DNA from 3 places in the Streptomyces sp. NBC_00289 genome. Region 3 is predicted to be linked to each of the others. Evidence: riboswitches for the same ligand, from Rfam matches in the RefSeq annotation. Region 3 holds a riboswitch; each other region holds the start of a gene.
The links. Region 3 has a riboswitch for thiamine pyrophosphate ahead of thiO (glycine oxidase ThiO). Riboswitches for the same ligand answer to the same signal wherever they lie in the genome.

Region 1 (10,506 bases), 4.0 Mb from region 3:
GACTGACCGGTGCGCCACGCCCGTCCGCCGGACGCCATGTGTCCGTGGGGCAACAGCAGGACGGCGGACGGACCCTGACCGGGGGATGGACAATGTCCTGACGGTCGGGAACCGTGCAGGAAGAAGACGCGACGCAGCCGGCCGCCGCCCCGTAAAGGAACCGCAGCCGGGCCTACTCAAGACACGCAGGAGCAAGTGGTGATCGAAGAGACCCTCCTCGAGGCCGAGGAGAAGATGGAGAAGGCCGTCGTGGTCGCCAAGGAGGACTTCGCCGCGATCCGCACCGGCCGTGCGCACCCGGCGATGTTCAACAAGATCGTGGCCGACTACTACGGTGCGCCGACGCCGATCAACCAGCTGGCTTCGTTCTCCGTGCCGGAGCCGCGCATGGCCGTGGTGACCCCGTTCGACAAGAGCGCGCTGCGCAACATCGAGCAGGCGATCCGCGACTCGGACCTGGGCGTCAACCCGAGCAACGACGGCAACATCATCCGGGTGGTGTTCCCCGAGCTCACCGAGGAGCGCCGCCGCGACTACATCAAGGTCGCCCGGAGCAAGGCCGAGGACAGCAAGGTCTCGATCCGCTCGGTGCGCCGCAAGGCCAAGGACGCCATCGACAAGCTCGTCAAGGACGGCGACGTCGGTGAGGACGAGGGCCGTCGTGCGGAGAAGGAACTCGACGACACCACCCACAAGTACGTCGCCCAGGTGGACGAGCTCCTCAAGCACAAGGAAGCGGAGCTGCTCGAGGTCTGATGAACGACTCTTCCTGGGGAGCGCCGCCTCAAGCCGGGTACTGGGGGCCGTCCGACCAGGGGCCTGTCCAGGGGGCTGCCCCGGCGGGTCCCGCGTACGATGCGCATGACGCCCAGCACACTCGCCCCATGCCCATCGTGCCCGACGTACCCGCATCCGGCGGGAACCAGGATGACGATCGGGGGGCCGCTCGGCTGAGCGGTCCCTTGTTCCGCGACGAACCGCCGCAGCCGTTGCCGTACGACTCACAGCGGACTCCGCCGTACGACCCGCCGCAGGCCCACGTCTACGGGCCCTACGACACGCCGCAGGCGCAGCCCCACGGGGCGGCGCCGCAGAATCCGGAGCCCATGCCCGACGCCTCGCAGCCGGCGCCCGCGCCGCAGAAGAAGAGCGCGGGCCGGGACCTGGGTTCGGCCATAGGCGTCGGAGTCGGGCTCGGAGCGGTGATCGTCGCGTCCCTGTTCGTGGTCAAGGCCGTGTTCGTCGGCGTGGTCGCGGTCGCCGTCGTGGTGGGTCTGTGGGAGCTGACCACGCGGCTCGAGGAGCGCAAGGGCATCAAGGCGCCACTCGTCCCGCTCGCGCTCGGCGGCGCGGCGATGGTCGTCTCCGGATACGTCCGTGGTGCCGAGGGCGCCTGGGTGGCGATGGCGCTCACCGCGCTGGCCGTCCTCGTGTGGCGCATGACGGAGCCGCCCGAGGGCTACCTCAAGGACGTCACGGCGGGCGTCTTCGCGGCCTTCTACGTGCCGTTCCTCGCCACCTTCGTCGCGATGATGCTGCGGGCCGACGACGGCGCGTGGCGCGTTCTGACGTTTTTGCTGCTCACGGTGGTGAGCGACACCGGCGCGTACGCCGTCGGCTGGCGCTTCGGCAAGCACAAACTGGCCCCGCGCATCAGCCCCGGCAAGACCCGCGAGGGCCTGGTCGGGGCGGTCACCTTCGCGATGGTGGCGGGCGCGCTGTGCCTGCAGTTCCTGATCGACGACGGCGTGTGGTGGCAGGGGCTGGTGCTGGGCCTCGCGGTCGCGGCCAGCGCCACGCTCGGGGACCTCGGCGAGTCGATGATCAAGCGGGACCTGGGCATCAAGGACATGGGCACGCTGCTGCCGGGGCACGGCGGCATCATGGACCGTCTGGACTCCCTGCTGCCCACGGCACCGGTGGTGTGGCTGCTGCTGGTGCTGTTCGTCGGATCCGGCTGACCGGGTCGCGTCTGCACGCCGGAGCCCCCGCCCTCGCCACGAGGGCGGGGGCTTCTCGGCTTCACCCGCTGACGGCCGCCGGCCGACCGGCTCGCCACCCGTATCTGTCATGACGAGCGGACCTTCATGACGATCAGAACCTCATGACGAGCGGACCGTCATGACGAGCAGACGCTCTTCAGCTCGTCGGCGGCGGCGTCGATTTTGCCGGAGTCGGGGTTCTCGCCGTTCAGGGCGGCCTTGTTGTAGTCCGAGACCGCCTTGTCGAGATCCTTCACGGCCTTGTCGACCTTGTCGTCCCCCGCGTCGTTCTCGTCAGTGATCCTGTCGAGGCGGCGGTTCGGGGCCATGGGAGGTTCCCTTTCTCAGGGTCGGCGGATGAGACGTGCTGGTGGGAACGTGTGCCGTGTCCGACGATCCCGTCACACGGCCGCCACCACGAGGGACCGGCCTCCCTGATCGATGGTGTAGCGGGCTACACCACCGATCACGCCACGAGATCTTGCACCGGGCATTTACGGTGGCGTTCCCTGGGCGTACTCTGCATTTCCTTGCTCGGTCACTCTCGGGGGAGTGTTTGTGGGGATCGAAATCGAACAGAAGTTTGAAGTTCCCGTCGACTCCATTTCGAGTATTAGTGAGAGCCTGCGGCTCGATCCCTCCCTGGGTGACTTCACCGTCACGTATGCGCGAAAAGTGACCAACTTCGACACGTACTTCGACGTCAATGGACAGATAGCTTCACGTGACTGGTCCCTACGTGTGAGGGAGAAATCCGCCGGGCTGTTTTCTGTGGCGCTGAAACGGCCGCGCCCGGGGGTGGGCGGGGGCTCCGCTGTCCATCGCGAGGAACTGGAAAACCCGACGGACGGCTCGCTGGTCGAGGTCTTGACGGCTGTTGCGGCTGCTCTGCGAGGGGAGAACATCATTTCCGCCCCTCCCGCTCCGGTCGAGACTCTCATTCACCGGGGCGGTGTCGTCGCTGCATTACGTCAACTTGGTCTGGTCAGCGACTATCCGGTGAAAACCACGCGGGACATCTGGATGGTGGGCGACGCGAGTGGCGATGTGGCGGAACTCGTTGTTGATGAAACGGAGTACTTGGACAGCACGGAGGGGAGTGTACGCGAGGGGCGTATCGAGATTGAGATCTCTGATTCGGCGAACGCGGCCAAGCTCGACGAGATGGCCCGTTGCATCGATCGTAGGTTCAATACCCGTCAGGTGTACACCTCGAAATTCCAGCAGGCCTTGATTCACTATGCCTCGCGGCATCTTCGGGACAAGCTGGAAGCGAAGGTGACTCTGGGAGATATTTCGAGTTACGAGGCGCTGGTCGCTCAGATCAATGCGTCCGGAGAGTTCGTCCGGGGGTATCAGTTTCATCGATCTGCGGACCGCAGAATCTTTGACACGTATTTCGACACGAAGAAGCATGAGCTCTTCAAGCTGGGCTGGTATCTGCGGATGCGTCGGGAAGGGGAAACCCGGCAACTGACCTTCCGTCGGCTCAAGGAACGTGGCGAGCAGCGATACGGGCTGGTGATGCAGCAAGAGATCATAGTCCGGCCGTCCAGTGACATCGACGAGGCGTGGGCTGCGATCCAAAACTGGCTCTCTGCGGTCCGGGGCGCCTCGCGTGCGGCACCTCCGGCTGATTTTTCCGAGCTCCCGACCGCGCTCGCCGCGTCGAGCCTACGTAATAGTCTCGAAGTGGAAGTGACGAGGACATCGTGGATTGTCGACCGGGCCGACGTCCGCTCGTCCGATCTCCGAAATCGTATTGCGAAGGTGAAGTACGACAGGGTCGCCTTCCGGCGTCCTGGGCAAACGGCGCCTCTGTCTCATTTCGAGTTCGAAGTGACCGGTGTCGAAGACGAGGCCGCCGCTCCAAATACTTTGCGGCGTGACTCGTATCAAGCCTTCCTGGGTGACTTCCTGGAAGTCTGTGCGGACAGGACGAACGGCGGTCGGGTCGACAAGCGCACGAGTGCCAAGTATTTTCACGGCCTGACGGAGCTGGGCATTGTCAGCAGAAAGCCCGAGTGGCTGACGGACGGCAGACTGGAGGTGCAGATACTGGCCAGGGAGAGTGCGCCGCAAGCAGTACAGTCCCGCAACTGGGGGCTGATGCGTTTCTGGTGCGCTCTCGCGACGCTGACCGCAGGACTGTTCGCACTCAGCGTCGGACAAGGTGAAGGCCTGTTGTCGGACAGCTCACCGGACATCGTTTCGGCGGCGATGCAGACTCTTGGTTTCCTGGCCCTGGTTCTCGGTTCTTTCTTCCTGTTCAAAGACCCGCCGGGCCCCGTCTCGCGTGCTCGTCGACTGGTGATCGTCGTGTGCACGGTGATGGCGGCGGTGGCGATCAGCATCCCGTCCATGGGGCGAGGCAACGCCGCGGACGCGACCGCGTTTCTGGGCCTCCTGCCACTCATTGTCTCGCTGTCTCGGACTGGAATGAGAGGCTGAGTCCGTCCTGCCCCAGGGCCCGTTTCTCTCCGCGGCGCTGCGGAGGGCGGAGGGACCTGGCGCCACGCGCATGGCCCGAAGGCTCCCCCGGGGCCCGGCCGTCTCCTGGCCACCCGATTCGATCTGCGACACTGGTACAGCCATGCCTAAGCCCGGAGAACTTACTTTCGTCGCCCCCCGCGGAGCCAAGAAGCCGCCGCGGCACCTTGCCGATCTCACGCCCGCCGAGCGCAAGGAAGCCGTCGCCGCGATCGGTGAGAAGCCGTTTCGTGCCAAGCAGCTCTCGCAGCACTACTTCGCGCGGTACGCGCACGACCCGGAGCAGTGGACCGACATCCCGTCCGGCTCGCGCGGCAAGCTGCAGGAGGCGCTGCTGCCGGAGCTGATGTCGGTCGTGCGGCATCTGTCGACCGACCAGGACACCACCCGCAAGACGCTGTGGAAGCTGTTCGACGGCACGCTTGTCGAGTCGGTGCTCATGCGCTACCCGGACCGGGTCACCATGTGCATCAGCTCCCAGGCGGGTTGCGGGATGAACTGCCCGTTCTGCGCGACCGGGCAGGCGGGTCTGGACCGCAACCTGTCGACCGCCGAGATCGTGCACCAGATCGTGGACGGGATGCGGGCGCTGCGGGAGGGTGAGATTCCCGGCGGGCCCGCGCGGCTGTCCAACATCGTGTTCATGGGCATGGGCGAGCCCCTCGCCAACTACAACAGGGTGGTCGGTTCCATCCGGCGGCTCACCGACCCCGAGCCCGACGGGCTCGGGCTGTCGCAGCGTGGGATCACCGTCTCGACGGTCGGTCTCGTGCCGGCCATCCACCGCTTCGCCGACGAGGGCTTCAAGTGCCGGCTGGCGATCTCGCTGCACGCGCCGGACGACGAGCTGCGCGACACCCTCGTCCCCGTGAACACGCGGTGGAAGGTGCGCGAGGTGCTGGACGCCGGATGGGAGTACGCCGCCAAGTCGGGGCGCCGGCTGTCGATCGAGTACGCGCTGATCCGGGACATCAACGACCAGGCCTGGCGCGGTGACCGGCTCGGCCGGCTGCTCAAGGGCAAGCCGGTGCACGTCAACCTGATCCCGCTGAACCCGACGCCGGGCTCCAAGTGGACCGCTTCGCGGCCCGAGGACGAGAAGGCGTTCGTCGAGGCGATCGCCGCGCATGGCGTACCGGTGACCGTCCGGGACACCCGTGGCCAGGAGATCGACGGGGCGTGCGGTCAGCTCGCCGCGACCGAGCGGTAGTCTGATCGCGTCAGGACAACTTCATACTCATCTTCATATTCCGACAGGGGAGCGCCACAGCGCTGAGAGTGCGGGACAGACCGCAGACCCTCTGAACCTCGCCCAGGTCATTCTGGGTAGGAAGTTCGGTCATCACTCAAGCTGTTGCGCCCTGCCCGGGAACCGTGGGTTCCTCGGGCAGGGCCGCGTCTCTTCCTGGTCAGCCAGGAGGAATCAGTGAGCACCACCAGGAAGTTCACGGCCGTGGCCCTCGGCCTGGGCCTCGTCACGCTGCCCGCACTCACCGCGTGCGGGTCCTCGTCCGGCTCGGGCAACGGCGGCTCCGGTTCCCGGACCGTGACCCTCGTCAGCCACGACTCGTGGGCCGTCTCGAAGAGCGTGCTCGCGGACTTCGAGAAGCAGTCCGGCTACAAGGTGCGGGTCCTCAAGGACGGCGACGCCGGGCAGGCCGTCAACAAGGCCATCCTCACCAAGGACAACCCGCAGGGCGACGTCTTCTTCGGGGTCGACAACACCCTGCTGTCGCGGGCCCTCGACAACGGGCTGTTCCAGTCGTACGAGGCGAAGGATTCCGACCTGGTCAAGGCGGAGTACCGCGTCGACGGGGACAAGCACCGGGTCACCCCGATCGACACCGGCGACATCTGCGTCAACTACGACAAGGCATGGTTCGGCGCGCACAAGCTGACCCCGCCCAGTTCGTTCGCCGACCTGGTCAAGCCGGCGTACAAGAACCTGCTCGTCACCGAGAACGCCTCCACCTCCTCGCCCGGCCTCGGCTTCCTGCTCGGGTCCGCCGCCGCATACGGCGACGACGGCTGGCAGGGCTACTGGAAGAAGCTGAAGGCCAACGGCGTGAAGGTCGTCGACGGCTGGGAGCAGGCCTACAACGAGGAGTTCTCCGGCTCCGCCGGCGGCAGGAAGGCGAAGGCCGACCGGCCGCTTGTGGTCTCCTACGCCTCCTCGCCGCCCGCCGAGGTCATCTACGCCGACCCCAGGCCCACCACCGCGCCGACCGGCGTCGCGACCGGCACCTGCTTCCGCCAGACCGAGTACGCGGGTCTGCTGAGCAACGCCGGGAACACGAAGGGCGGCAAGGCGCTGCTCGACTTCCTGCTCACCAAGAGGTTCCAGGAGGACATGCCGCTCAACATGTTCGTCTACCCGGTACGGGAGGGCGCCCGCGTGCCCGCGGAGTTCACCCAGTACGGGCCGCAGGCCAAGGATCCGGAGACCATGGACCCGGCGAAGATCGCCGGCAGTCGCGACCAGTGGGTCAAGTCGTGGACCTCACTCGTACTGAAGTAGCCCCCCGGAAGGGCCGTGCGAGGGCCGCCAGGGGGAGCGCGGCGCGGCTCGGCCTCATGGTCGTGCCGGTCGCGTTCTTCGCGGTCTTCTTCGCCTACCCCGTCGCCGCGATCGTCGCGCGAGGCCTCGACGTCGACGGTGTGTGGCGGCTGGGCCGGATCGTGGACGTCCTGACCCAGCCCGACATCCGGCACGTCCTGTGGTTCACCACCTGGCAGGCGCTCGCCTCCACCGCGCTCACCCTGCTGATCGCGCTGCCCGGCGCGTACGTCTTCGCCCGCCTCGACTTTCCCGGCAAGCAGGTCCTGCGGGCCGTGGTGACCGTCCCGTTCGTGCTGCCGACGGTCGTCGTCGGTACGGCGTTCCTGGCCCTGGTCGGCCGGGGCGGGCTGCTCGACGAGCTGTGGGGCGTCCGGCTGGACACCACCGTGTGGGCGATCCTGCTCGCGCACGTCTTCTTCAACTACGCGGTCGTCGTACGGACGGTGGGCGGGCTGTGGGCGCAGCTCGACCCGCGTCAGGAGGAGGCCGCGCGGATGCTCGGCGCCTCGCGGCCGGCGGCCTGGCGGAGGGTCACGCTGCCCGCGCTCGCGCCCGCCGTGGCCGCCGCCGCGCTGATGGTCTTCCTGTTCACCTTCACCTCCTTCGGCGTGGTGCAGATCCTCGGCGGTCCGACCTTCTCGACGCTCGAGGTCGAGATCTACCGGCAGACGTCGGAGATCTTCGACCTCTCCACGGCCGCCGTGCTGACGCTGATCCAGTTCGGGGCGGTGGGCGCCGTCCTCGCCCTGCACGCCTGGACCGTACGGCGGCGGGAGACGGCCCTGCGGCTGGTGGACGCCTCCCTGACCGCGCGGCGGCCGCGCGGGGCCGGGCAGTGGGCGCTGCTCGCCGGCGTCCTGGCGTCGGTCGCCCTCCTGCTCGTGCTGCCGCTGGCCGTGCTGGTGCAGCGGTCGCTCGACGCGCCGGACTTCGGCTACTACCGCGCCCTGACCAGCGACGACGGCGGGATCTTCCTGGTCGCGCCGATCGAGGCGATCGGGAACTCGCTGGAGTACGCCGTCGTCGCCACCGCGATCGCCGTGCTGGTCGGCGCTCTCGCCGCCGTCGCCCTGACCCGGCGGGACGCGGGCCGGCTCGTCCGCGGTTTCGACGCGCTGCTGATGCTGCCGCTCGGGGTGTCCGCGGTGACCGTCGGCTTCGGTTTCCTGATCGCGCTCGACGAGCCGCCGCTGAACCTGCGGTCCTCCTGGATCCTGGTGCCGCTCGCGCAGGCGCTGGTCGGGATCCCCTTCGTCGTACGGACCATGTTGCCCGTGCTGCGGGCCGTGGACGGACGGCTGCGGGAGGCGGCGGCGGTGCTCGGGGCGTCGCCGTGGCGGGTGTGGCGGGAGGTCGACCTGCCGATGGTGCGGCGGGCGCTGCTGATCGCGGCCGGGTTCGCCTTCGCCGTGTCCCTCGGCGAGTTCGGGGCCACCGTGTTCATCGCGCGGCCCGACAACCCGACCCTGCCGGTCGCCGTGGCCCGGCTGCTGGGGCGGGCCGGTGAGCTCAACTACGGGCAGGCGATGGCCCTCTCGACGATTCTGATGGTGGTGTGCGCGGTGGCGCTGCTGGTACTCGAGCGGCTGCGGACCGACCGGACGGGGGAGTTCTGATGCTGCTGAGCCTGGAGGGCGCGACCGTGCGGTTCGGCGCGCGGGCCGTGCTCGACGCAGTCGACCTGGGCGTCGACGAGCACGAGGTCGTGTGTGTGCTCGGGCCCAGCGGCAGCGGCAAGTCGACGCTGCTGCGGGCGGTGGCGGGGCTGCAACCGCTGGACTCCGGACGGGTGGTGCTCGACGGGCGCGACCAGGCGGGAGTGCCGGCGCACCGGCGCGGGGTCGGGCTCATGTTCCAGGACCATCAGCTGTTCCCGCAGCGGGACGTGGCCGGGAACGTCGCGTTCGGGCTGCGGATGCGTGGCGGGTCCAGGAGCCAACTGCGCGCGCGAGTCGGGGAGTTGCTGGACCTCGTGGGGCTTCCGGGCGCCGGCCCCCGGGCCGTCGCCGCGCTCTCCGGTGGGGAGCAGCAGCGCGTGGCGCTGGCCCGCGCACTCGCGCCCCGCCCGCGGCTGCTGATGCTCGACGAACCGCTCGGGCAGCTCGACCGCTCGCTGCGGGAGCGGCTGGTGGTCGAACTGCGCGAGCTGTTCGGCGGGTTGGGGACGACCGTGCTGGCGGTGACGCACGACCAGGGGGAGGCGTTCGCGCTCGCCGACCGGGTCGTGGTGATGCGGGACGGGCGGATCGCCCAGTCGGGGACGCCTCTGGAGGTGTGGCAGCGGCCGGCGGACGAGTTCGTGGCCCGCTTCCTCGGCTTCGACAACGTGGTCGAGGCGACGGTGACCGGGGAGGCGGCCGGCACACCCTGGGGGAAGGTGCCGGTCCCGGCGGGCGCTCCGCAGGGCACCCGCATGTTGCTCGTGCGGCCCGCCGGGGTACGGCTGGTGGCACCTGGCGAGGGCCTGCGCTGCACGGTGGCCGCGCGCACGTTCAAGGGCACGCACGTCGCCGTACAGCTGCGGCCCGAGGACGCGCCGCGGCTCGAGGCGGCGTGCGCGCTGCGGGCGGCGCCGGAAGTCGGGGACACGGTCGGGGTGGAGTTCGACGCGGCGGAAATCGTGGTGCTCGGATGACGGTCCCGCGCATAGGGTGCGCGGCATGACGCTGCTCGCGCACGACCGGTACTGCGACGAGATCGCCCACCAGGTCGGCCTGTTGAGGGACCTGGTGACCTCCGGGGCCGACCTGTCCGCCACCGTGCCGAGCTGCCCGGACTGGTCGCTCGAAGAACTCGTACGGCATGTGGGCGGTGCCCTGCGCTGGGTGGAGCTGCTGGTGCGCACCCGGGCCGCGGAGGACATCCCCGAGGAGCGGGTGCCCCTGTCCGGCGGGCCCGCGGAACGGGGCGACGCGGTCGCGCTGGACGCCTGGCTCGCCGAGACGGGGGAGATGCTCGTCGGCACGCTGCGGGAGGCCGGGCCGGACACCCGGGTCTGGGCCTGGGCGGGGATCCCCGACTCCGGCTTCTGGGCCCGCCGGATGACGCACGAGCTCGTCATCCACCGTGCGGACGCCGCCCTCGCCGCCGGGCTGCCCTTCGACGTCGCCCCGGAGGTGGCCGCCGACGCGATCGACGAGTGGCTGCAACTCGTGGAGTTCGCGCAGCGGACGGAGCCCGACGACCCGGCGAACGAGCTGCGCGGCTTGGGCCGCAGCATCCATCTGCACGCCACCGACACCGGTCCGTCGTTGAATGCCGAGTGGCTTGTCGAACTCACCGAGGACGTCCTGGTGTGGCGGCGCGGCCACGCGAGGGCGACGGTCGTGCTGCGCGGGCCGCTCACCGCCGTGCTGCTCGCCTTCTACCGCAGGCTGCCGCTGGACGGCCCGGAGGTGGAGGTGCTCGGCGAGCGGGAGTTGCTGGAGTTCTGGCTGGAGCGGGCCTCGTTCGGCTGAGGCCCGGCAGCCGAAC
Region 2 (10,506 bases), 2.2 Mb from region 3:
CAAGATGCCTTCAATGTCAGAGGGTTGATTCCCGGCCAATCGACGGCATATGACGGGGTAGGCGATGCGCGAGTCCGTACAGGCAGAGGTCATGATGAGCTTCCTCGTCTCCGAGGAGCTCTCCTTCCGCATCCCGGTGCAACTGCGCTACGAGGCCGGTGATCCCTACGCAGTCCGGCTGACCTTCCATCTGCCCGGCGACGCGCCGGTGACCTGGGCTTTCGGTCGCGAGCTGCTGATCGACGGCGTGGGTCGGCCGTGCGGGGAGGGAGACGTGCGGGTCTCACCCGCCGACCCCGAGTCGCTGGGCGAGGTTCTGATCCGGCTACAGGTCAGCGGCGACCAGGCGCTGTTCCGCTCGTCGACGGCTCCGCTCATCGCCTTCCTGGACCGCACCGACAAGTTGGTGCCGTTGGGCCAGGAGGGTGCGATCGGCGATTTCGACGCCCACCTCGACGAGGCGCTGGACCGCATCCTGGCCGAGGAACAGAGCACGGGCTGATGCCGTACGGCGACGAGGTGGACTGAACTCTTCGCCGCACCGGGACGGGTGGCCGCGCAGCACGAGCCGGGGACCGCGAATCCGCCCGCGTCGGTGAACCGGGTGCGGTGCGGCCGTGCAGGAACGCTTCCGCCCCGGAGGCTTCACCGGCAGGAACGCTTCGGCCCCGGGTACTTCGCCGGCAGGACGCTTCCGTCCCGGCAGCTGCGCCGGCAGGGAATCCCTACGTCCCCGGTACTTCACGGCAGGAACGGTGAGGCGGCCGAGGCGGGCGGGACCGAACGCCTCGCACTGACCGTCCGCTTCAGCGGGACCGTCCGCTTCAGCGCTTGCGCCGCCGACCCCTGCCGCCACGCGCGGGAGCCTCCTGGGGCTCCGCCGTCACCGCCTCGGGATTCGGCCGGTCGGCGGCGACCACCAGGGCCGCGAGAGCCGTCGTGACGGGCACGGAGGCGACCAGGCCGATCGAGCCGACGAGCGTGCGCACGATCTCCTCCGCGACGAGTTCACTGTTGGCGACCGTCCCCACACTGCTCTGTGCGATGGAGAAGAGCAGCAACAGAGGCAGCGCCGCGCCCGCGTAGGCGAGCACGAGTGTGTTGACGACGGACGCGATGTGGTCGCGTCCGATGCGGATGCCCGCGCGGTACAGCCCACGCCGGCCCATCGACGGTTTCGCCTCGTGCAGCTCCCAGACCGCGGACGTCTGGGTGACCGTCACGTCGTCGAGGACACCGAGCGAGCCGATGATGATGCCGGCGAGCAGCAGACCGCTCATGTCGATCGACGGGAACAGGCCGTGGATCAGGCCGGTGTTGTCGTCCGTGTTGCCGGTGAGCGCGGCCCAGCCGTTGAACAACGAGCCGAGTACGCCGATCAGCACCAGCGAGATGAGGGTTCCGAGCACGGCGACCGACGTACGGGCCGACAGACCGTGGCACAGATACAGGGCGATGAGCATGATGGCGCTCGCCCCGACCACGGCCACGGCCAGCGGATTCGAGCCCTGCAGAATCGCAGGCAGGATGAACAGGGTCAGCACCAGGAAGCTGGCGGCCAGCGCCACCAGCGCCATGATGCCGCGCAGCCGTCCCACCACCACGACGGCCACCGCGAAGATGCCGGCGAGCAGGGCCATGGGGAACCTGCGGTTCACGTCGGTGACGGAGTACTGCAAATCCTTGGGTGCGGAAGGCTCGTAGGCGACCACGACCTTCTCACCCTCGTGCAACTGCCGTGACTGGTCCGGCTGGACGATCTCCGTGAACGTACGGCCCTTGTCGTCACCGGTGTCGACCCGGATCGTCGCCTTCTTGCAGGTCCCGTTCGCCTGCTGCTGGGCGGACGAGCCCTCGGCGGTGGAGGTGTCACCTGTCGGTGCGCCCCCGGAGGCGTTCACCGACGCACAGCTCACGCTCACCACCTCGGTGACCGTGGCGTGCTGGGTCTGGCGGTCGAAGCCGACACCGGTGCGCTCGTGTGCCGGGGCGCCGCCGGGCCACAGCACCACGAGCCCGACCACCACCGCCATGCCGAACGGGATGAGGATCGCCGCGATGACCTTGCGCAGATGCTTGGACACGGGTGCGGCCGGCCCGTGACTGTGCGAGTGCCCGTGGCCGCCACCGGAGCCCGAGCCGTGCCCGTCGTCGGAGCCGTGGCCGGACCCGCCGCTGGGGCCCGGTCCGTGGGCGTGCCCGCCACCGGAGCCGTGGTGGACGCCACCCGCGAAGTTGTGGCCGGGTCCGAGGCCGTGGTTGTGCCCGTCGCCCTGGCCGTCTCCTCGGCCGGGCCCGCGGGGCGGCTCGGACGGCGGGTACGGGGGCTGATGCGTCGTGGTCACCGACCGATCATCGCAAGAACGGCAGGGGCCCTCTGTTCACCGCGCCCGAATTGACGCTAGCGTGGAGTCACCTTTGCACACGCGGGAGCTCGGAGCACCGGGCTGAGAGGGCGCTGACCTCCGTCTTTGCGGTGTTTCACAGGGACGTCACCCGAACCGAGTGATGTTTCACATGAAACATCGGCAGACGGACATCGCTGCGTCGACCGCCGAACCTGTTACCGGGTAATGCCGGCGTAGGGAGTAGGTCTCATGACCAACAAGGACGCACGCACGCCTGCCTCCACGCAGATTCCGACGGATCCTTCGAAGGAGGGCGCGACCAGCGGGGAGAGCGGGAAGTCCATCGGCTGGCACAAGGGGTATGTCGAGGGCTCACGCCCCGACCTGAGGGTGCCGGTCCGTCAGGTGCACCTCACCAACGGGCAGTCGGTCACGCTGTACGACACCTCGGGCCCGTACACCGATCCCCTCCTCGACACCGACGTCCGCCGGGGCCTGCCTCCGCTGCGGGAGAACTGGATCGTCGCCCGTGGCGACACCGAGGAGTACGCAGGCCGTCCCGTCCGGCCCGAGGACGACGGCGTCAAGCACACCTCACCGCGAGGCGGTCTGCGCAACCTCGACGCTGTCTTCCCCGGACGGCCGCGTCAGCCGCGCCGCAGCCGTGACGGCGAGGCGGTCACGCAGCTGGCCTACGCGCGCCGCGGCGAGGTCACACCCGAGATGGAGTACGTGGCCATCCGGGAGAACGTGGCACCCGAGGTGGTCCGCGAGGAGATCGCGGCGGGGCGTGCGGTGTTGCCGGCCAACGTCAACCACCCGGAGATCGAGCCGATGATCATCGGCAAGCGGTTCCTGGTGAAGGTCAACGCCAACATCGGGAATTCCGCGGTGACTTCCTCTATCGAGGAAGAGGTCGAGAAGATGACCTGGGCGACCCGCTGGGGCGCCGACACGGTCATGGACCTGTCCACCGGCCGCAACATCCACACCACTCGGGAATGGGTGCTGCGCAACTCCCCCGTTCCCATCGGCACGGTGCCGCTCTACCAGGCTCTGGAGAAGGTCGACGGGCGCGCCGAGGAGCTGACCTGGGAGATCTACAAGGACACGGTCGTCGAACAGGCCGAGCAGGGCGTGGACTACATGACCGTCCACGCGGGCGTGCGCCTGCCGTACGTACCGCTGACGGCGAACCGCAAGACCGGCATCGTCTCCCGTGGCGGTTCGATCATGGCCGCCTGGTGCCTCGCGCACCACCGCGAGAGTTTCCTGTACGAGAACTTCGAGGAACTCTGCGAGATCCTCGCCGCCTACGACGTCACGTACTCGCTCGGCGACGGCCTCAGGCCGGGCTCGATCGCGGACGCCAACGACGAGGCGCAGTTCGCGGAGTTGCGGACGCTCGGGGAACTCAACCGGACAGCCAAGCGTTTCAACGTACAGACCATGATCGAAGGCCCGGGACATGTCCCGATGCACAAGATCAAGGAGAACATCGACCTTCAGCAGGAGATCTGCGATGAAGCTCCGTTCTATACCCTCGGCCCGCTGACGACGGACGTCGCGCCGGCGTACGACCACATCACCTCCGGCATCGGCGCCGCGATGATCGCCTGGTGGGGCACGGCCATGCTCTGCTACGTCACGCCCAAGGAGCACCTGGGCCTGCCCAACCGTGACGACGTCAAGACCGGAGTCATCACGTACAAGATCGCCGCCCATGCGGCCGATCTCGCCAAGGGCCACCCGGGTGCGCAGGAATGGGACGACGCGCTCTCCGACGCCCGGTTCGAGTTCCGCTGGGAGGACCAGTTCAACCTGGCCCTCGATCCGGACACGGCCCGGGAGTTCCACGACGAGACGCTGCCCGCCGAACCCGCCAAGACGGCTCACTTCTGCTCGATGTGCGGGCCGAAGTTCTGCAGCATGAAGATCTCCCAGGACATCCGCCGCGAACACGGCGGATCCCGGGAGGCGGTCGAGGAGGGGATGGCTCAGAAGTCGAAGGAGTTCGCGGCGGCCGGCAACCGGGTCTATCTGCCGGTCGTCGACTGATCCCGAGGCACGCACGGTCGGCCGACGGCCGGGTGTCCGGCTTGCGCTCCCCGAGGCGGGGTCCTCCGATGCGGAGGGGTGCCCCGGGGCGGGGGCGCAAGCCGAGGGCTACTCCGGCTGGTGGTCCGGTCCTCCGAAGTCCGGGCTGGTGTAGTCCGGGCTCGTGAAGCTCGGACGCGGACTCGCGGGACCGTCGTCGGGGCTGCTGAAACCCGGGCGGCCGTAACCGAGGTGCGGCATGCGGTTGATCGGCGCCTGCGGTGCCGCACGGTGCAGTGCGGCGCTGCCGGGGTCGGCCAGTGCCTCCCGTAGGAAAGGCAGGATGCCGCGCTCCAGCAGGGCTTCGCGCCAGGTCTCCCCGGCCCGGGCCACTTCCGCGCTCATCTCGCCGTACGGTCCGGCGGTGAGTGAGGGCCTGTTGCGCAGAGCCGTGAGCAGCAGCCCGACGGCGGCGACCAGGATGGCGGCCGCGGTGACGGCGCCGAACACCCAGCCGGCGGTGATCATGGTCTGGGCGAACGCCGGCTCGGGGTCCAGCATTTTCAGGATGTAACCCACGAGCAGGAAGATCGCCGCGGCGGTTCCGGCGAGGACGGGGGCCAGGACCGCGACGACGGCGACGGCGCCCGCGCCGGCCGTCTCGGCGACCTCTCCCATGGTGGTGGCGAGCCCCATCGCGCTCGCGCCCGGCTCCAGGGGGCCGGTTTCGCGAACAGACGAGGGGGTGGACGGCGCCGGCTGGCGTAGTTCCTCGCGGACCTTCACGTAGTGCTGGTACTCGGTCGCCGCGGCCGCCGTGATGAGTGCGGTGGCGTTGAGCGCCATGGTGCGCAGCTGTTCGGTGTTGAGCCGCTGTCCGACAGCGGCCAGTTCCGGGCGGTGTGGGGCGGAGCGCAGCGCCTCATCGAGGATCCGCTCGTATTCCTGGCGGTCCTCGCTCAGCAGGTGCTGCGGAACGCTGTTCATCTGCATCCCCCGATGCTCCGTAGGGCTGGTGGCTCGCATGACGACGAGCCGTCGGGCAGAAACGGAGGGGAGCCTGCTACGGATAAGCCGATGGTAGAGCGGTGACGGCACAAGGTGACAGGGGGTTTGCAGAAATTGGCCCCTGGCCTGCGCCGTCGTCCGTCAGTCCGCCGTGGGGGCGTTTGCCCCCCGAATGCTCAGATGTCCAGGGGAAGTTGCTGCACCAGGAGCTTTCCGGCCATGGTCACTCCGCCGTCCATCGCGATGGCGAGGCCGTCGGCGTAGACGTGCGGGCCCTCGACCAGGGGATCGGTCGTGTCCTCGTCGTCCTCGGAGCCGACTTCGCCCATCAGGTACGGGATGGGGCTGTGCCCGTGGACGATGCGGGTGCCGCCGTAGGTGTCCAGCAGCGAGCGCACGGCGTCGGCGCCGCCTTCGTCGCGGAAGGAGAAGCGCTTGGTGAACTTGCGGAACAGATCCCACACTTCGTCCGCGTCGTTGCGTGTGATCGTCTCGCGGACGGTGTCGTTGACCGCCTCGATCGAGTCGCCGTAGTCGAGGTACGCGGTGGTGTCCGAGTGGACGAGCAGGTGGCCGTCGACCTCCTCGACGGCGTCGAGGCGGGCCATCCACTGGAGGTGATGGTCCTGGAGGCGGTCCATGTCGGTCTTCTGGCCGCCGTTGAGCAGCCAGGCCGCCTGGAAGGTGGCGGTGCCCGCGCCGGAGTGGACGGGGGTGTCGCCGAACCGCTTGGCGCCGAGCAGCAGCAGTTCGTGGTTGCCCATGAGGGCCTTGCAGTAGCCGCCGGCCGCGGCCGCCTCGGCGGACAGCCGCATCACGAGGTCGATGACACCGATGCCGTCGGGGCCGCGGTCGGTGAAGTCGCCGAGGAACCACAGCCGGGCGGTGCCCGCGCACCAGTTCCCCGCCGAGTCGACCAGGCCCTTCTCCTGGAGGGCGGCCACCAGTTCGTCGATGTAGCCGTGCACGTCTCCGACGACGAACAGGGGCCCCGGCCCGCCGGCGGACTGCTGGGCCGGAACGGACGCCGGGTCGATCGTCACCTGAAGCGTGTCACCGCGGTTGATGACGGGAAGATCGCGCTGCGTGGGCGTGTACCCCTCCGGATGCTCCACCGGCTCCTCTACGGGTCTGACGGCACCGTCGGCGTGGCTGCTGTCGGAGTACGGCCCGGTCTCGTGGACGTATGCCGGTACCCGGAAGTCGCGCAACGTCGCCGTCCGTTCCGCCTCGGGTCCCTGACCGGCCCCCTGAGTCATCGACCCCTCCACCATCGCGCCGCATCTGCACCGCATCGGACTGCCTGGTCGCAGCGGCCCGCGGTGTCGTGGGCCCATCATAGGAATGCGGATCGCGCCGTGTGATGACCCAGGGGTGGTGAATCAGAGCGGGACTCCGGTTCACCGCGGCTTTCGCCCCGATTGGGCAGGGCTTCGGCCGTCTCTCGATCGCCCGTGTCTACTTCTCCTCGGGCGAACGCGGGGGGCTGACGGTCGTACGCGGAGGACGTCGCTGGGACGAGGTACGCACGATCAGCTCGGTCGGTATCACCTGCTCGACCAATTGGTCCGATTCGAGGCCCTCGATGGCGTCGATGAGGAGCTGGACCACCGCCGTGCCGATGCGGCGCGGCTTGAGGGAGAGCGTGGTGATGGGCGGCTCGGTGTTGGCGTACACGGTGGACTCGCTGCAGCAGACGAGCAGCAGGTCCTCCGGGACGCGCAGCCCGTAGCGGCGGGCGGCGGCGAGGAGGTCGGTGCCGTTCGGGTCGAACAGGCCGTAGACCGCGTCGGGCCGGTCGGGGCGGGCGAGCAGCCGGTCGGCGGCGACGGCGCCCGCGCACGGATCGTGCGCCGGATAGGCCTCGTACACCGGATCCTGGCCGACGCGCTCGCACCAGCGCAGGTAGGCGGTGGTCGACAGGTGGGTGTAGGTGTCGGTGGTGGTCCCGGTCAGCAGGCCGATGCGGCGGGCTCCCGCGTCGGCCAGATGGTCGAGGATGCCGAGTACGGCGGCCTCGTGGTCGTTGTCGACCCAGGCGGTGACCGGGAGCGAGCCGGCCGGGCGGCCGTCGGAGACGACAGGTAACCCCTGCCGGACCAGTTCGCTCACCACCGGGTCGTGGTCGGACGGGTCGATGACCACGGTCCCGTCGAGGGCGACGTTCGACCACACGTCGTGGCGTGAGGTCGCGGGGAGGATGACGAGGGCGTAGCCGCGGGCGAGCGCGGCCGAGGTGGCGGCGCGCGCCATCTCGGCGAAGTACGCGAACTCGGTGAAGGTGAAAGGTTCATCCCCGTACGTCGTCACGGTCAGGCCGATCAGTCCGGACTTGCCGGTACGGAGCGTGCGTGCGGCGGCTGACGGGCGGTATCCGAGCCGGTCGGCGACTTCGCGGACGTGGCGTCGGGTGGCGTCCGGGAGCCGGCCCTTCCCGTTGAGGGCGTCGGAGACGGTCGTGATGGACACTCCGGCGGCGGCGGCCACGTCCCTGATGCCCGCCCGGCCCGGCCGGCTGCCTCGGCGTGAGGTTTCCGCGCGGCTCACCTGGTGCTTCCCTGCTGCTGTCATGGCGAGCCGATAGTAGGGCTCATGCGGTGGGGTAGGGCGGACGCATATGCACGCATTGACAGGCACGTTTCTGCAAGGTCATCACTGTTCAATTGCCTTGGAAACCAAGGGACTTGAACGATTCCATGCCAGGACATGACTCGACGACCCGCACCGGCCTGCCAAGTACCCCATGTTTCGAAGAGGTCTCAACTCACCTGCACGAGGGATGCGCGCTACGGCGTGAGCCACCGGCGCATAGATATATGTAGCCGCGCCCCCTCGATTCGTGTGACTTCGTACGGTGATGCCCCTGATGCTGGTGTGACGGATGAGGTTTCGGTCCCGACCGGCAGAGGTCGTCCCCCATCTGTACGCAGCGGTGCGGAATCCTCATAAGGTGAGGAGTATTGGAAGCCGGTGGTGGTGACGGTCCGCCGGTGGTCGCGAGGAGGACTGCGGTGAGCGAGACGAGCCCCAAGCTGCGTGCCGAGCTGGAGGGTATCCCCACCTACAAGCCGGGCAGGCCCGCCGCGTCCGGCGGTCCGGTCGCGTACAAGCTGTCCTCCAACGAGAACCCCTATCCTCCGCTGCCGGGCGTGATGGAGACGGTGACGGGCGCCGCCGCGTCGTTCAACCGCTACCCGGACATGGCGTGTACCGGCCTGATGGACGAACTGTCCGAGCGCTTCGCCGTTCCCCTCTCCCACCTGGCGACCGGCACCGGCTCGGTCGGTGTCGCCCAGCAGCTGGTGCAGGCGACCTCCGGACCTGGCGACGAGGTGATCTACGCCTGGCGGTCCTTCGAGGCGTACCCGATCATCACGCAGGTCAGCGGCGCTACCGCGGTCCCGGTGCCGCTGACGCCCGGTGATGTGCACGACCTGGACGCCATGGCGGACGCGATCACCGACCGGACGCGGCTGATCTTCGTCTGCAACCCCAACAACCCCACGGGCACGGTCGTCCGACGGGCCGAGCTGGAACGGTTCCTCGACCGCGTGCCGGGCGATGTGCTGGTGGTGCTGGACGAGGCGTACCGGGAGTTCATCCGGGACATCGAGGTGCCGGACGGCGTGACGTTGTACCGGGACCGGCCGAACGTCTGTGTTCTGCGCACGTTCTCCAAGGCGTACGGTCTCGCCGGCCTGCGCGTCGGGTTCGCCATCGCCCATGAGCCGGTCGCGGCGGCGCTGCGCAAGACGGCCGTGCCGTTCGGTGTGAGCCAGCTCGCCCAGGACGCGGCCGTCGCCTCCCTACGGGCCGAGGACGAACTGCTCGGCCGGGTCGGCTCGCTGGTCTGCGAGCGCACGCGGGTGGTCGACGCGCTGCGGGCGCAGGGCTGGACGGTGCCCGAGACGCAGGCCAACTTCGTGTGGCTGCGGCTGGGGGAGCAGACGGTCGCCTTCGCGGCCGCCTGCGAGCAGGCGGGTGTGGTGGTGCGCCCCTTCGCCGGTGAGGGTGTGCGGGTCACGGTCGGTGAGAACGAGGCGAACGACATCTTCCTGCGGGTGGCGGAAGGGTTCCGGAAGGAGCTCTAGCAGCGCCGCCGCAGCGGTTAACCGGGCTCGAGGCCCGATTCCGCGGGCGGGGGTCCACTGGCGAACTTCACCAGTGGACCTCCGCCCGTTTTTGGGCCCCAGGGGACTCCGGGGATCCAGGAGGGGGCCGAAGGGCCCTAGAGGGACCCCCTGTGGATTGTCGAAAATCAGTACGCCATAATGGCTTGTGAATGTGAACGCGTTCACAAGCGTGTCCCGGTTGCTCCCGTGATGCGTACGACAAAAGGGGCATACTGCCGCCGCGTGGTGGCAACGTAAGGAGACTGACGACGTGGACCTGGCTTTGGCGCCGGAGACTCTGGCGCGTTGGCAGTTCGGCATCACCACCGTCTACCACTTCCTGTTCGTCCCCCTGACGATCTCTCTTGCCGCTCTCACGGCCGGGTTGCAGACCGCCTGGGTGCGGACCGAGAACGAGAAGTACCTCAGGGCGACCAAGTTCTGGGGCAAGCTCTTCCTGATCAACATCGCGATGGGCGTGGTCACCGGCATCGTGCAGGAGTTCCAGTTCGGTATGAACTGGTCGGACTACTCCCGCTTCGTCGGTGACGTCTTCGGTGCCCCGCTCGCCTTCGAGGCCCTGATCGCCTTCTTCTTCGAGTCCACGTTCATCGGCCTGTGGATCTTCGGCTGGGACAAGCTGCCGAAGCGGATCCACCTGGCCTGCATATGGATGGTCTCGATCGGCACGATCCTGTCGGCGTACTTCATCCTCGCGGCCAACTCATGGATGCAGCACCCCGTCGGCTACCGGATCAACAAGGCGAAGGGTCGTGCCGAGCTCACGGACTTCTGGCAGGTGCTGACCCAGAACACCGCGCTGGCCCAGGCCTTCCACACGCTCGCCGCGTCCTTCCTGACCGGCGGCGCCTTCATGGTCGGCATCGCGGCCTTCCACCTCTTCCGCAAGAAGCACGTGCGGGTGATGAAGACCTCGCTGCGGCTGGGGCTGGTCACCGTGGCCATCGCCGGCCTGCTCACCGCGATCAGCGGTGACACGC
Region 3 (10,506 bases):
ACCTGCCCGACAAGCGGGTCCTGAAGGGTCGTATCCACGCAGGTGAGTGTACGAGCCGACGCGGACAGCCCCGCGGTTTCACCCGATATCGGGGCGGGACTGCAGCCGACCTGTGACGCTTCGCACACCCGGCCGAGGCCGTCGCGGGCCGCCGACGGGACCTCGGCGCCGCTCAGAACGCCGGACGCTCCGGGTCCAGTACGGCCAGACCCTCCGCGGGCGACGAGGCCTCGGCGAAGTGACGCCGGGGAATCCGGCCCGCCAGTCGCGCGAGCCTTCCCGCCTCCACCCCGCTCCGCATGGCGGCGGCCATCAGCACCGGCTCCTGCGCCCGGGTCACGGCCGAGGCGAGCATCACGCCGGCGCACCCCAGCTCCATGGCCAGCGCCACGTCCGAGGCCGTACCGGCGCCCGCGTCGAGGATCACCGGCACGCGCGCGTGCTCCACGATCAGCTGGAAGTTGTGCGGGTTGCGGATGCCGAGACCCGACCCGATCGGCGAGCCCAGCGGCATGACCGCCGCGCACCCGACGTCCTCCAGTTTCCGCGCCAGCACGGGATCGTCGTTCGTGTACGGCAGCACCGTGAACCCGTCGTCGACGAGGGTCTCCGCCGCCTCCAGCAGCTCGACCGGGTCCGGCAGCAGCGTGCGCTCGTCGGCGATGACCTCCAGCTTGACCAGGCCGGTGCCCAGCGCCTCCCGCGCCAGCCGGGCCGTGAGCACCGCCTCGCCCGCCGTGAAGCACCCCGCCGTGTTGGGCAGCACCCGGATGCCCAGCCGCTCCAGCACCGACAGCACGGAGCCGTGCACCGAGGGATTCACCCGCCGCATCGCGACCGTCGTCAGCTCCGTCCCGGAGGCCACCAGCGCGCGCTCCAGGACGTCCAGGCTGGGCGCACCGCCCGTACCCATGATCAGACGGGACGTGAAGGGCATGCTCCCGAGGACGAAGGGATCGTCGGCCATGGGTCAGCCTCCTTGGACGGCGGTGAGGACTTCCACGCGGTCTCCCTCGGAGAGGGCGGTGGCGGACCACCGCGCGCGCGGGACGACGGTTTCGTTGAGGGCGGCGGCCACCCCCGAGGGCGCCGGGGTCAGGGACCGCACGAGCGCGTCCAGACCGGTGCCCGGCTCGATCCGCCGGGGCTCGCCGTTGACCGAGATGTTCATACGGGCTGCTCCGTGCGGGCGACGGCGCCGAAGCGCCGGGGCGTGAAGGGGCGGGCCTCCTCCGGAAGGTCACCGGTGGCCAGGGCGTGCGCCAGGGCGTCGCCGGTGACCGGCGTCAGCAGCACACCGTTGCGGTAGTGGCCGGTGGCCAGCAGCAGGCCCGGCAGGGCGGTCGGGCCGAGCAGCGGCGCGTTGTCGGGGGAGCCGGGGCGCAGTCCCGCGCGGGTCTCGGTCAGGGGCAGCTCCGTGATGCCGGGGACCAGCTCGTGCGCGTCGCGCAGCAACTCGTAGACCCCGCCCGCCGTCACCGTGGTGTCCCAGCCGAGTTCCTCGCTGGTCGCCCCGACCACGAGCTCACCGTTCTCCCGGGGCACCAGGTAGACGTGGCTGCCGCGGACCACGGCGCGCACCGTGCGGCTCAGGAACGGCGCGTACGGCTTCGGCACGGTCAGCCGCAGCACTTGCCCCTTCACCGGCCGCACCGGCGGCAGCACCTCGTCGGGGACGCCGGCGAGCCGCCCGCTCAGGCTGCCGCCGGCCAGCACCACCTGGCCGGCGCCGAGCGCGGTGCCGTCGGCCGTGGCGACGCCGGTGGCCCGGCCCCGGTCGACACTGAGCCGGTCGGCCCGCGCGCGGTGGAAGACGACGCCCGTCCGCTCGCACGCGGCCACCAGGGCGCCCGCCAGCCGCCGGGGGTCGATCTGGTGGTCGCCGTCGACCCGGAGCCCGCCGCGCACTCCCGGCGCGAGCAACGGCTCCAGGCGCCGGCACTCCCGCCCGGACAGCCACTCCGATTCCAGGCCCGACTGCCGCTGCAGGGTGTGCAGTTCACGGAGGTGGGCGCGATCGTCGGCGTCCAGTGCGACCGCGAGCGTGCCGCACTGCCGGTAGCCCAGGTCGTGCCCGGTGAGGTCGGTGAGCTCGGCCACGAAGTCCGGATAGCGGCGGGCCGAGGCGAGGTTCAGGCCGAGCAGGGTCTGCTCGCCGTAGTGCAGTTCCGTGACGGCGGCCAGCATCCCGGCCGCCACCTGCGCGGCTCCGCCGCCCGGCCCGGGGTCCACCACGGCGGTGGCGAAACCGCGTTGCGCGGCCCGCCAGGCCGTGACCAGCCCGATGATCCCGCCCCCGATGACGAGGACGTCTGACGTACGTGGAGACGACATGGGCGTCCAGCCCCTCCCTTCGCCGGCATGACCCGGATCAGGTTCGTACGGTCGGAGGCCGCCAGCCTCCCTCTCAGCCCGGTGCGTCCGGGCTCCCGCGAGTGCTCTACGTTGGCCACCCTAGCCCGCTGCCGTCCGTCTCAGTAAGGGAGCCTCCAGCCGTGGCACGTTCGCTCGACGGTCTCCTCCTCGCCCCGGTCGCCGACCAGGCACCGGGTCAGGTCGGTACGCGGACCCGGTTCGCCTACCACGAGAAGGACGGCGAGATCTGGGCCGAGTACGCGGGCGGGGACGTCGTCCGCGGGCATCTCGTGGGGACCCGGGACGGCGACCGGCTGGACTTCCGGTACGTGCAGCTCAAGCACGACGGAACGACCGCCTCCGGACACTGCGCGGCCACGGTCCTGGAGCTGGCCGACGGCCGGCTGCGGCTCGAGGAGACGTGGGAGTGGGAGTCGCGGCCCGGCAGCGGGACGAGCGTTGTGGAACAGGTCACTGAGCACGACCGCTGACTGACAAATTGTCAGTTGTCTATGGTGATCAGGTGAGCGAGCAGACGCAGGAATCCGGCACGTCACAGCCGCGGCGCGTGGTCGTCGTGGGCGCGGGCATGGCAGGCGTGCAGACCGCGGTCGCCGTGCGGGAGCAGGGCTTCACCGGCAGCGTCACGCTGATCGGCGCGGAGCCCCACCAGCCCTACGACCGGCCGCCGTTGTCCAAGGCGGTGCTGCTCGGCACGTCCGAGGGCTCCGCCTTCGACGTCGACTTCGAGGCGCTCGGCATCGAACTGACGCTGGGGCGGGAGGTGCTGGGCGTCCGCCCCGGCGACCACGAGCTGGACACCGCCGAGGGCCCGGTGCCGTACGACGAACTGGTCCTCGCCACCGGCGCCGAACCGATCCTGCTGCCGGGCGCGGAGGGGGTGCCCGGTGTGCATCTGCTGCGCACCCTGGACGACGCCGAACGGCTGCGCCCGGTGCTCGCCCGGCAGCACGACGTCGTCGTCGTCGGGGCCGGCTGGATCGGCGCGGAGTTCGCCACGGCGGCGCGCGAGGCGGGCTGCGCGGTGACGGTCGTCGAGGCCGCGGACCGGCCGCTCGCGGGCGCGCTGCCCGCCGAGGTGGCCGCCCCGATGGCCGCCTGGTACGCCGACCACGGTGTGACCTTGCGCACCCACGCGCGCGTGGAGCGCGTCGAGCCCGGCGCGGTCGTCCTCGACGACGGCTCACGGCTGCCCGCGGGCGCCGTCGTGGTCGGCATCGGCGCCCGGCCCGCCACCGGCTGGCTGGCCGGCTCCGGCATCGAGCTCGGCCCCCGGGGCGACGTCCTGGCCGACGACCACCTGCGCACCTCCGCGCCGGACGTGCACGCGGTCGGCGACTGCGCCTCGTTCCCCTCGGGCAGGTACGGCGAGCGCCTGCTGATCCACCACTGGGACAACGCCCTCCAGGGCCCGCGCACGGTGGCCGCGAACATCGTCGGCGAGACCCCGGCCGTCTACGATCCGGTGCCGTACTTCTGGTCCGAGCAGTTCGGCCGCTTCGTCCAGTACGTCGGCCACCACGCGTCGGCCGACGCCACCGTGTGGCGCGGCGACCCGGCCGGTCCGGCCTGGACCGTCTGCTGGCTGCTCGACGACCGTCTGATCGCCCTGCTGGCGGTCGGCCGCCCGCGGGACCTCGCCCAGGGACGGCGCCTCATCGAGGCGGGCACACCCATGGACCCGGCCCTGCTGACCGACCCGGCCAGGCCACTGAAGGCGGCCACGGCGTAGGACCTGTCCGGGCCGGCCTCCCCGGTCCTGCTTCCCTGGGTGGACCTCTGTGGGGGACCTGTCAGGACGGGATCTTCCCGGGCGGCCCCGGGGCCGGACCTCTCCGGGTGTGGGGCCTCCCGGCGGGACCTCTCCGGGTGGATCGGAGCCGCAGGTCGCGGGGGTCCGGCTTCCGACTGTCAGTCCGGGATGGCACGCTTGATCCTGTGACCGAGATTGACGCAAAGATCGATGCTCTCGTCCCTGCCTGGCTCACCCTCCCCGACATCGCGGAAATGCTCGATGTCGAGGTGACGCGTGCGCGCCAGCTGGTCAAGGACGGCCAGCTCATCGCCGTACGCCGTGGTGAGAACCGCGCGCTGCACGTTCCCGCCGCCTTCATCGACGGGGACAAGGTCGTCAAGGGCCTGTCCGGGACTTTGACGCTGCTGAGGGACGACGGCTTCTCCGACGAAGAGATGCTCGAGTGGCTCTTCACCCCCGACCCGAGCCTGCCCGGCACCCCCGCGCAGGCCCTGAGCGAGAATCGCGGCACGGAGGTGAAGCGCCGGGCCCAGGCGCTCGCCGTCTGAACCGAACAACCCGAACGCCCGTCCGGCGCGGGCCCCGGCCGACCACGGCCGGGCGCCGCGCCCCGGCCACGGCCGGGGTGCGGCACGCCCGTACGCCTCGACAACGCACCGCCCACGGGGGGACACACCCATGCCCGGCACCGCCACCACCGCACGCGCCCGCCTCGCCGACGCCCGCGTCTACCTCTGCACGGACGCCCGCAGGCGCCAGGGCGACCTGGCCGAGTTCCTGGACGCCGTCCTGGCCGCCGGAGTCGACATCGTGCAGCTGCGCGAAAAGGGCATGGAGGCGGCCGAGGAGCTGGAGCACCTCCAGGTGTTCGCCGACGCCTGCGCCCGCCACGGCGGGCTCCTCGCGGTCAACGACCGCGCGGACGTCGCCCACGCGGCCGGTGCCGACGTCCTCCATCTGGGTCAGGGCGACCTCCCGGTTTCCGCCGCCCGCGCGATCCTCGGTGACGACATCCTGATCGGCCGCTCCACGCACGCCGCTCCGGAGGCCGACGCGGCAGCCGCCCAGGAGGGCGTGGACTACTTCTGCACGGGCCCCTGCTGGCCCACCCCCACCAAGCCGGGCCGGCACGCGCCCGGCCTCGACCTGGTCCGCCACACCGCGGCCCTCGGCACCGACCGCCCCTGGTTCGCCATCGGCGGCATCGACCTGGGCAACCTCGACGAGGTGCTCGAGGCGGGGGCCCGCCGGGTCGTGGTCGTGCGGGCGATCACGGAGGCGGACGACCCGGGCGCGGCGGCGGCGGAGTTCGCCAAGCGGCTCGGGCACTCGGGGTGACCGGTCCGGCTGTCCGAGGGATGGACAACAAGTCGACAAAGCGGGCAAAATTCCGCCTTTCGGTGGGGCGATCGCCGCACCCTGGCTAACCTGCGGGTATGGCCCTCGGAACCGCATCCACCCGGACTGACCGCGCACGCACGGTGCGTGACATGCTCGCCACCGGCAAGACGACGTTCTCGTTCGAGTTCTCGGCGCCGAAGACACCCAAGGGCGAGCGCAACCTGTGGAGTGCCCTCCGGCGGGTGGAGGCGGTCGCCCCGGACTTCGTCTCCGTGACCTACGGCGCCGGCGGTTCCACCCGGGCGGGCACGGTGAAGGAGACCGAGCAGATCGTCGCCGACACCACCCTCACCCCGGTGGCGCATCTCACGGCCGTCAACCACTCCATCGCCGAGCTGCGCAACATCATCGGCCAGTACGCCGACGCCGGGATCCGCAACATGCTGGCCGTGCGCGGCGACCCGCCCGGCGACCCGATGGCCGACTGGGTGGCGCATCCGCAGGGCCTGACCTACGCCGCCGAACTCGTCCAACTCATCAAGGAGTCGGGGGACTTCTGCGTCGGTGTCGCGGCCTTCCCGGAGATGCACCCGCGCTCCGCCGACTGGGACGCCGACGTGGCGCGCTTCGTCGACAAGTGCCGGGCCGGCGCCGACTACGCCATCACGCAGATGTTCTTCCAGCCCGAGTCCTATCTGCGACTGCGTGACCGAGTCGCAGCGGCCGGCTGCGAGACCCCGGTCATTCCCGAGGTCATGCCCGTGACCAGCGTGAAGATGCTGGAGCGGCTCCCGCAGCTCAGCAACGCCGTCATCCCGTCCGGGCTGAAGGAGCGGATCCTCACAGCAAAAGACGATCCGTCCGCTGTACGCTCCATTGGCATCGAATATGCCACGGAGTTCTGCGCACGGCTGCTCGCCGAGGGAGTGCCCGGACTGCACTTCATCACGCTCAACAACTCCACGGCGACGCTGGAAATTCACGAGAACCTGGGCCTGCACCATCCCCCGCAGGCCTAGACCGGCCGCACCGCTGTACGACACACTGCGTAACGGCCACTGGGAGAGGGGCGTACATGGGCTGGACGGTCCTCTACATCGCGTTCGGCATCGTCGCGCTGTGGCTGCTGGGTGAGGTGCTGCTGCAGTACAAGGCGCGACTGCGCTGGCGACTGCTCGCTTTTGTCGGGTTCGTCGGCGTGGTGTTCGGCGTGCTCATCCCCTCCGTGATCGTCATCGGACTGGGTGCCGCCGCCTTCGCGGTCGGCCAGACCTACGTCACGCTGTCGTTCCGCCGCGGCTTCGCGTCGGGCTGGGCGGTCAGCCGCCCGGGCGCCGAGGCGGGAAGCAAGCGGCGCCGCGGCAAGGCGGAGCACCAGGACCCGAGCCTGGAGATCTCCGGTCTGGAGGCGGCCGACGGCGGCTTCGCCGAGGCGGACGGCAAGTACGGCCGCGAGACCCGGGGTTACGACGACGACTACGACCGCGACGACGTGTTCACGCCGGCGCGCTCCGCCGACCCCACGGCCGCCGAGACCACCTCGGTCTACGAACCGCAGCCCCTGCCGGACGACACCGGCTCCTACGGCGTCTACAGCGACGCCGCGTACGCCGCCGCTGACCCGTCCTACGCGGCCGCCGGCCAGTCCCAGGACCAGTACGCGGCGACGGCCCAGAGCGGCGAGCAGACGTACTCCTACGACGGCTACTCCGGCTACGACCAGCAGCAGTACGGCTACGACACGACCGGGCAGCAGCAGTACGCCGCCTACTCGGACCCGTACATCGGCACCCAGACCTACGGCGCCTCCTACGACACCTCCTACGGCGGTCAGCAGTACCCGCAGCAGGGCTACGGCCAGGACCAGTACGCCACCGGCTCGTACGGCGGTGAGACCCCGGCCGGCGGAGTCTGGGTACCGCAGCAGCGCAGCACCGACGACCCGTACGGCGGCGAACTCCCGCCGGAGCAGCAGTACGGCTACCAGGACAACGGGCAGGGTCAGGGCCAGACGCAGGGCAACGGCTTCGACGAGCAGTACCGCTTCTGAGTTCGGCTGTTCGGCGGGGCCGCTCCGAGCCCCGCTCTCACCGCGAGCCCCGGAAGTCGGGCCCCTCCACGATCAGGCCAGCGACCAGCGCGCCCGACATGCCGGCGTGCGGCAGGCCCCCGCCGGGATGCGACCAGCCGCCGACCCGGTACAGCCCCGGCAGTCGCGTGGTGTTGGCCGGATGGAGGAAGTGGCCGCCACCGGCGGCGAGAGCCGGCGCGGACATGCCTCCGCGCGTGGTGCCCGTCTCCTCCGCGTAGTGGGCGGGCGTCCGTGTCTCCCGCCAGACGATCCGCTCGCGCACCCCGGGAACGGCCCTCTCGGCGGCGTCGACGAGAAGATCAGTGAACCGCTCCGTGGCGTCTCCCGGCGACCAGCCGGCGTCGGCCGGCACCGCCGCGGACAGGACCACGGACTCGTGCTCCGCGTCGGGGCGCAGGGCCGGGTCGTCCGGTCGAAAGACCGTCACCGTGGGCCGCACCGGGGCATCGGAGCCGCCGGAGCCCAGGAAGTCCAGTTCGGCGGTGCGGTCGGGGGCGTGCACGACCGTGCGGTGCGCCGCGCCCTCCTCGCGCGCGCCACGCAGCGCCAGGAGCACCGTGAACCGGCCCGGCCGCGGGGTCGCGAGGTCCGGCCGCACGTCCGCGTCGTCGTCCAGCTGATGCCCGGTCAGGGCGTCCAGACGGACGGGGTCCACGCCGGCCACGACGTGCTCCGCCTCGCTCACCGTGCCGTCCGCCAGCTCGACGCCCGCCGCCCGGCCGCCGTTCTCCACGATTCCCGTGACCTCGGCGCCGAAGTGGAACTCGACCTTCCTGGCCACGCACCGCTCGTGCACCGCCCGCGCCAACTCCCTTGTGCCACCCCGCACGTACCAGATGCCGAAGGCGTGCTCCAGGTACGGCAGCACGGCAGCGCTCGCCGGGGTGACGCGGGGATCCAGGCCGTACCCGAGGGCGTGGCTCTCCAGCAGGGCGGCGAGCCGGGGGTCACGCAGCTCCCAGGCGCCGACTTCGGCGAGGGTGCCGGCCCGGCGGGTGCGCAGCAGCTTCCTGTGCGACACCGCGGGATACGGCTCACGGTCGGCCAGCACCGACCAGTTCGGCCACAGGGGCTCCTCCAGGAGCGGCCGGCGGGTCCGGTCCCAGGCCTCACGGGCACGCACCAGGAAGTCGCCCCAGCGCTGCCCGGCTCCCGCCCCGAGCGCCTCGTCGAGGGCGGCGACGACGCCCGCGCGCGAGGCGTTCGGCAGTGCCACCTCGGTGCCGTCGGCGAAGACGTGCCGTGCCGACGGGTCGACCTGGACCAGGTCGACGCCGTCCTCCAGAGGTTGCCTGCCGGTCTTCAGGAACAGGTCGCGGTAGACCGCGGGCAGGGGCAGCAGGGCGGGACCCGTGTCGAAGGCGAAGCCGTCGCGCTCGAAGCGGCGCACCGACCCGCCGTACGTCCCCGTACGCTCGTACACCGCCACCCGGTGGCCCGCGACGGCCAGCCGGGCGGCGGCCGCCATCGCGCCCATCCCGGCGCCGATCACCGCAATCCGTGCCATGGGTGGGACTTTATCCGCCGCCACCGACAGTCCGGCCGGGGGAGGCCCGTCGCGAAGCGGCCCGGTGGCGGGTTCAGCCCGGTGGTGTTCCGGCCCGCACGGCGAGCCGTCTCTCCTCCCGGCGCTGGGCCCGCCGGCGCAGGAAGCGCCGGATGCGTGAGATCAGGAAGTAGAGCACCAGCAGCCCGGTGAGCAGCAGTACACCGGCGATGACGGCGGCCGCCGTGGGGTGGAACATCGCGAACGTCACGATCGCGCCGACCCCGAGATCCTCGGCCAGGCTCAGCAGCACGTTGCTGAACGGCTCCGGCGAGGTGTTGACCGCCATCCGCGTCCCGGCCTTGACCGCGTGGCTGGCCAGCGCCGTCGAACCGCCGACCAGGCCCGCCGCCACATCGGACAGCGAACCGCTGTGCCCGGCGAGCAGCGCGCCCACCCAGGCGCCGGCGGCCGGCCGGATCACGGTGTGCGCCGAGTCCCACACCGAGTCGACGTAAGGGATCTTGTCGGCGACGGCCTCGCACAGGAACAGCACGCCCGCCGCGACGAGGACCTCGGGGCGTTGCAGGGACTCGGGGACCTCGTCGCTCAGACCGGTCGCGCCGAAGACGCCGAGGAGCAGCACCACCGCGTACGCGTTGATGCCGCTGGCCCAGCCGCTGGTGAAGACCAGGGGGAGTACGGACACGGGGGCGATCGTAGCCAGTCGGCGGCCGGACGTCGTGGGGGTGAGTGCCCAGAGCTGAGTATCCGTACCTAGTACGGGAGATGAGTACGGGCGCGGATGGGGAGCGACCTGCCCGAAAGGGAGAGTGGAGACACGGAAAGGGGCGCGGCTCCGGCACCGGCGACACGGGGCGCCGGAACGGAGCGGCCCTGGATCCGCTCCTTCCGCCGGCCGGTGTCGGCGGGAGCGAGGCACGGGGGGCCCGGGGGACGACCGCGGGGGCCCGTGGGGGAAGTACGGGGGAGCACGAGAAGGCGCCGGTTCGAGGTGGCCCGCGGGGGACGCGGCCACGGTGGACCGGCGCCTTCTCGTGCTCCGAGCGCGTTCAGCGGTGGCCGCTGACCCGTCCCTGCAGCAGGCGGGACAGCGCCGCGTGCACGTCGTCGAGGGAGCGCTCCGGCTGGAAGGACTGCCAGTCCAGAGCGGCCACCAGAACCATGCCGACCAGCGCGGCCGCGGTCAGCGGGACATCGATCTCGTCGCTGAACTCCCCGTTGGCCACGCCGTCGCGCAGGACGTCCTCGATGGCGGCGACGACCTGCCGGCGCACCACCATCAGCGTGGACTGCCAGGCCCGGTTGGTGCGCCACAGCTCCGCCACGTACAGCTGGGTGAAGGCCGGATAGCGGGCGATGAAGCCGAGCCCCGCGCGGATCATCGCGTCCAGGGCGTCGACCTTGCTGCCGCCGTCCCGGGCCGTCTGTTCG

Region 1: it holds a riboswitch for thiamine pyrophosphate, as region 3 does, so the genes downstream of both, OG985_RS15370 (thiamine ABC transporter substrate binding subunit) here and thiO (glycine oxidase ThiO) in region 3, are expected to answer to the same signal.
Region 2: it holds a riboswitch for thiamine pyrophosphate, as region 3 does, so the genes downstream of both, thiC (phosphomethylpyrimidine synthase ThiC) here and thiO (glycine oxidase ThiO) in region 3, are expected to answer to the same signal.

The regions. Positions count from the first base shown of each region.
Region 1 is NZ_CP108046.1:3,383,433-3,393,938, reverse strand. Features, by position in the region: gene pyrH (UMP kinase) at 1-6, shown strand, start outside; gene frr (ribosome recycling factor) at 199-756, shown strand; gene OG985_RS15390 (phosphatidate cytidylyltransferase) at 756-1,961, shown strand; gene OG985_RS15385 (hypothetical protein) at 2,120-2,311, opposite strand; gene OG985_RS15380 (CYTH domain-containing protein) at 2,541-4,433, shown strand; gene rlmN (23S rRNA (adenine(2503)-C(2))-methyltransferase RlmN) at 4,576-5,682, shown strand; TPP riboswitch at 5,718-5,823, shown strand; gene OG985_RS15370 (thiamine ABC transporter substrate binding subunit) at 5,899-6,990, shown strand; gene OG985_RS15365 (ABC transporter permease) at 6,966-8,648, shown strand; gene OG985_RS15360 (ABC transporter ATP-binding protein) at 8,648-9,667, shown strand; gene OG985_RS15355 (maleylpyruvate isomerase family mycothiol-dependent enzyme) at 9,693-10,490, shown strand.
Region 2 is NZ_CP108046.1:5,212,947-5,223,452, forward strand. Features, by position in the region: gene OG985_RS23625 (SsgA family sporulation/cell division regulator) at 65-502, shown strand; gene OG985_RS23630 (YibE/F family protein) at 825-2,345, opposite strand; TPP riboswitch at 2,417-2,605, shown strand; gene thiC (phosphomethylpyrimidine synthase ThiC) at 2,598-4,406, shown strand; gene OG985_RS23640 (hypothetical protein) at 4,515-5,378, opposite strand; gene OG985_RS23645 (metallophosphoesterase) at 5,570-6,667, opposite strand; gene OG985_RS23650 (LacI family DNA-binding transcriptional regulator) at 6,852-7,964, opposite strand; gene hisC (histidinol-phosphate transaminase) at 8,405-9,484, shown strand; gene OG985_RS23660 (cytochrome ubiquinol oxidase subunit I) at 9,777-10,506, shown strand, end outside.
Region 3 is NZ_CP108046.1:7,378,341-7,388,846, forward strand. Features, by position in the region: gene pknB (Stk1 family PASTA domain-containing Ser/Thr kinase) at 1-38, opposite strand, end outside; gene OG985_RS33340 (thiazole synthase) at 173-967, opposite strand; gene thiS (sulfur carrier protein ThiS) at 971-1,171, opposite strand; gene thiO (glycine oxidase ThiO) at 1,168-2,334, opposite strand; TPP riboswitch at 2,332-2,443, opposite strand; gene OG985_RS33355 (hypothetical protein) at 2,496-2,846, shown strand; gene OG985_RS33360 (NAD(P)/FAD-dependent oxidoreductase) at 2,879-4,108, shown strand; gene OG985_RS33365 (Rv2175c family DNA-binding protein) at 4,315-4,680, shown strand; gene thiE (thiamine phosphate synthase) at 4,811-5,470, shown strand; gene metF (methylenetetrahydrofolate reductase [NAD(P)H]) at 5,569-6,492, shown strand; gene OG985_RS33380 (hypothetical protein) at 6,549-7,523, shown strand; gene OG985_RS33385 (phytoene desaturase family protein) at 7,561-9,072, opposite strand; gene OG985_RS33390 (DUF4126 domain-containing protein) at 9,146-9,760, opposite strand; gene OG985_RS33395 (TetR/AcrR family transcriptional regulator) at 10,125-10,506, opposite strand, start outside.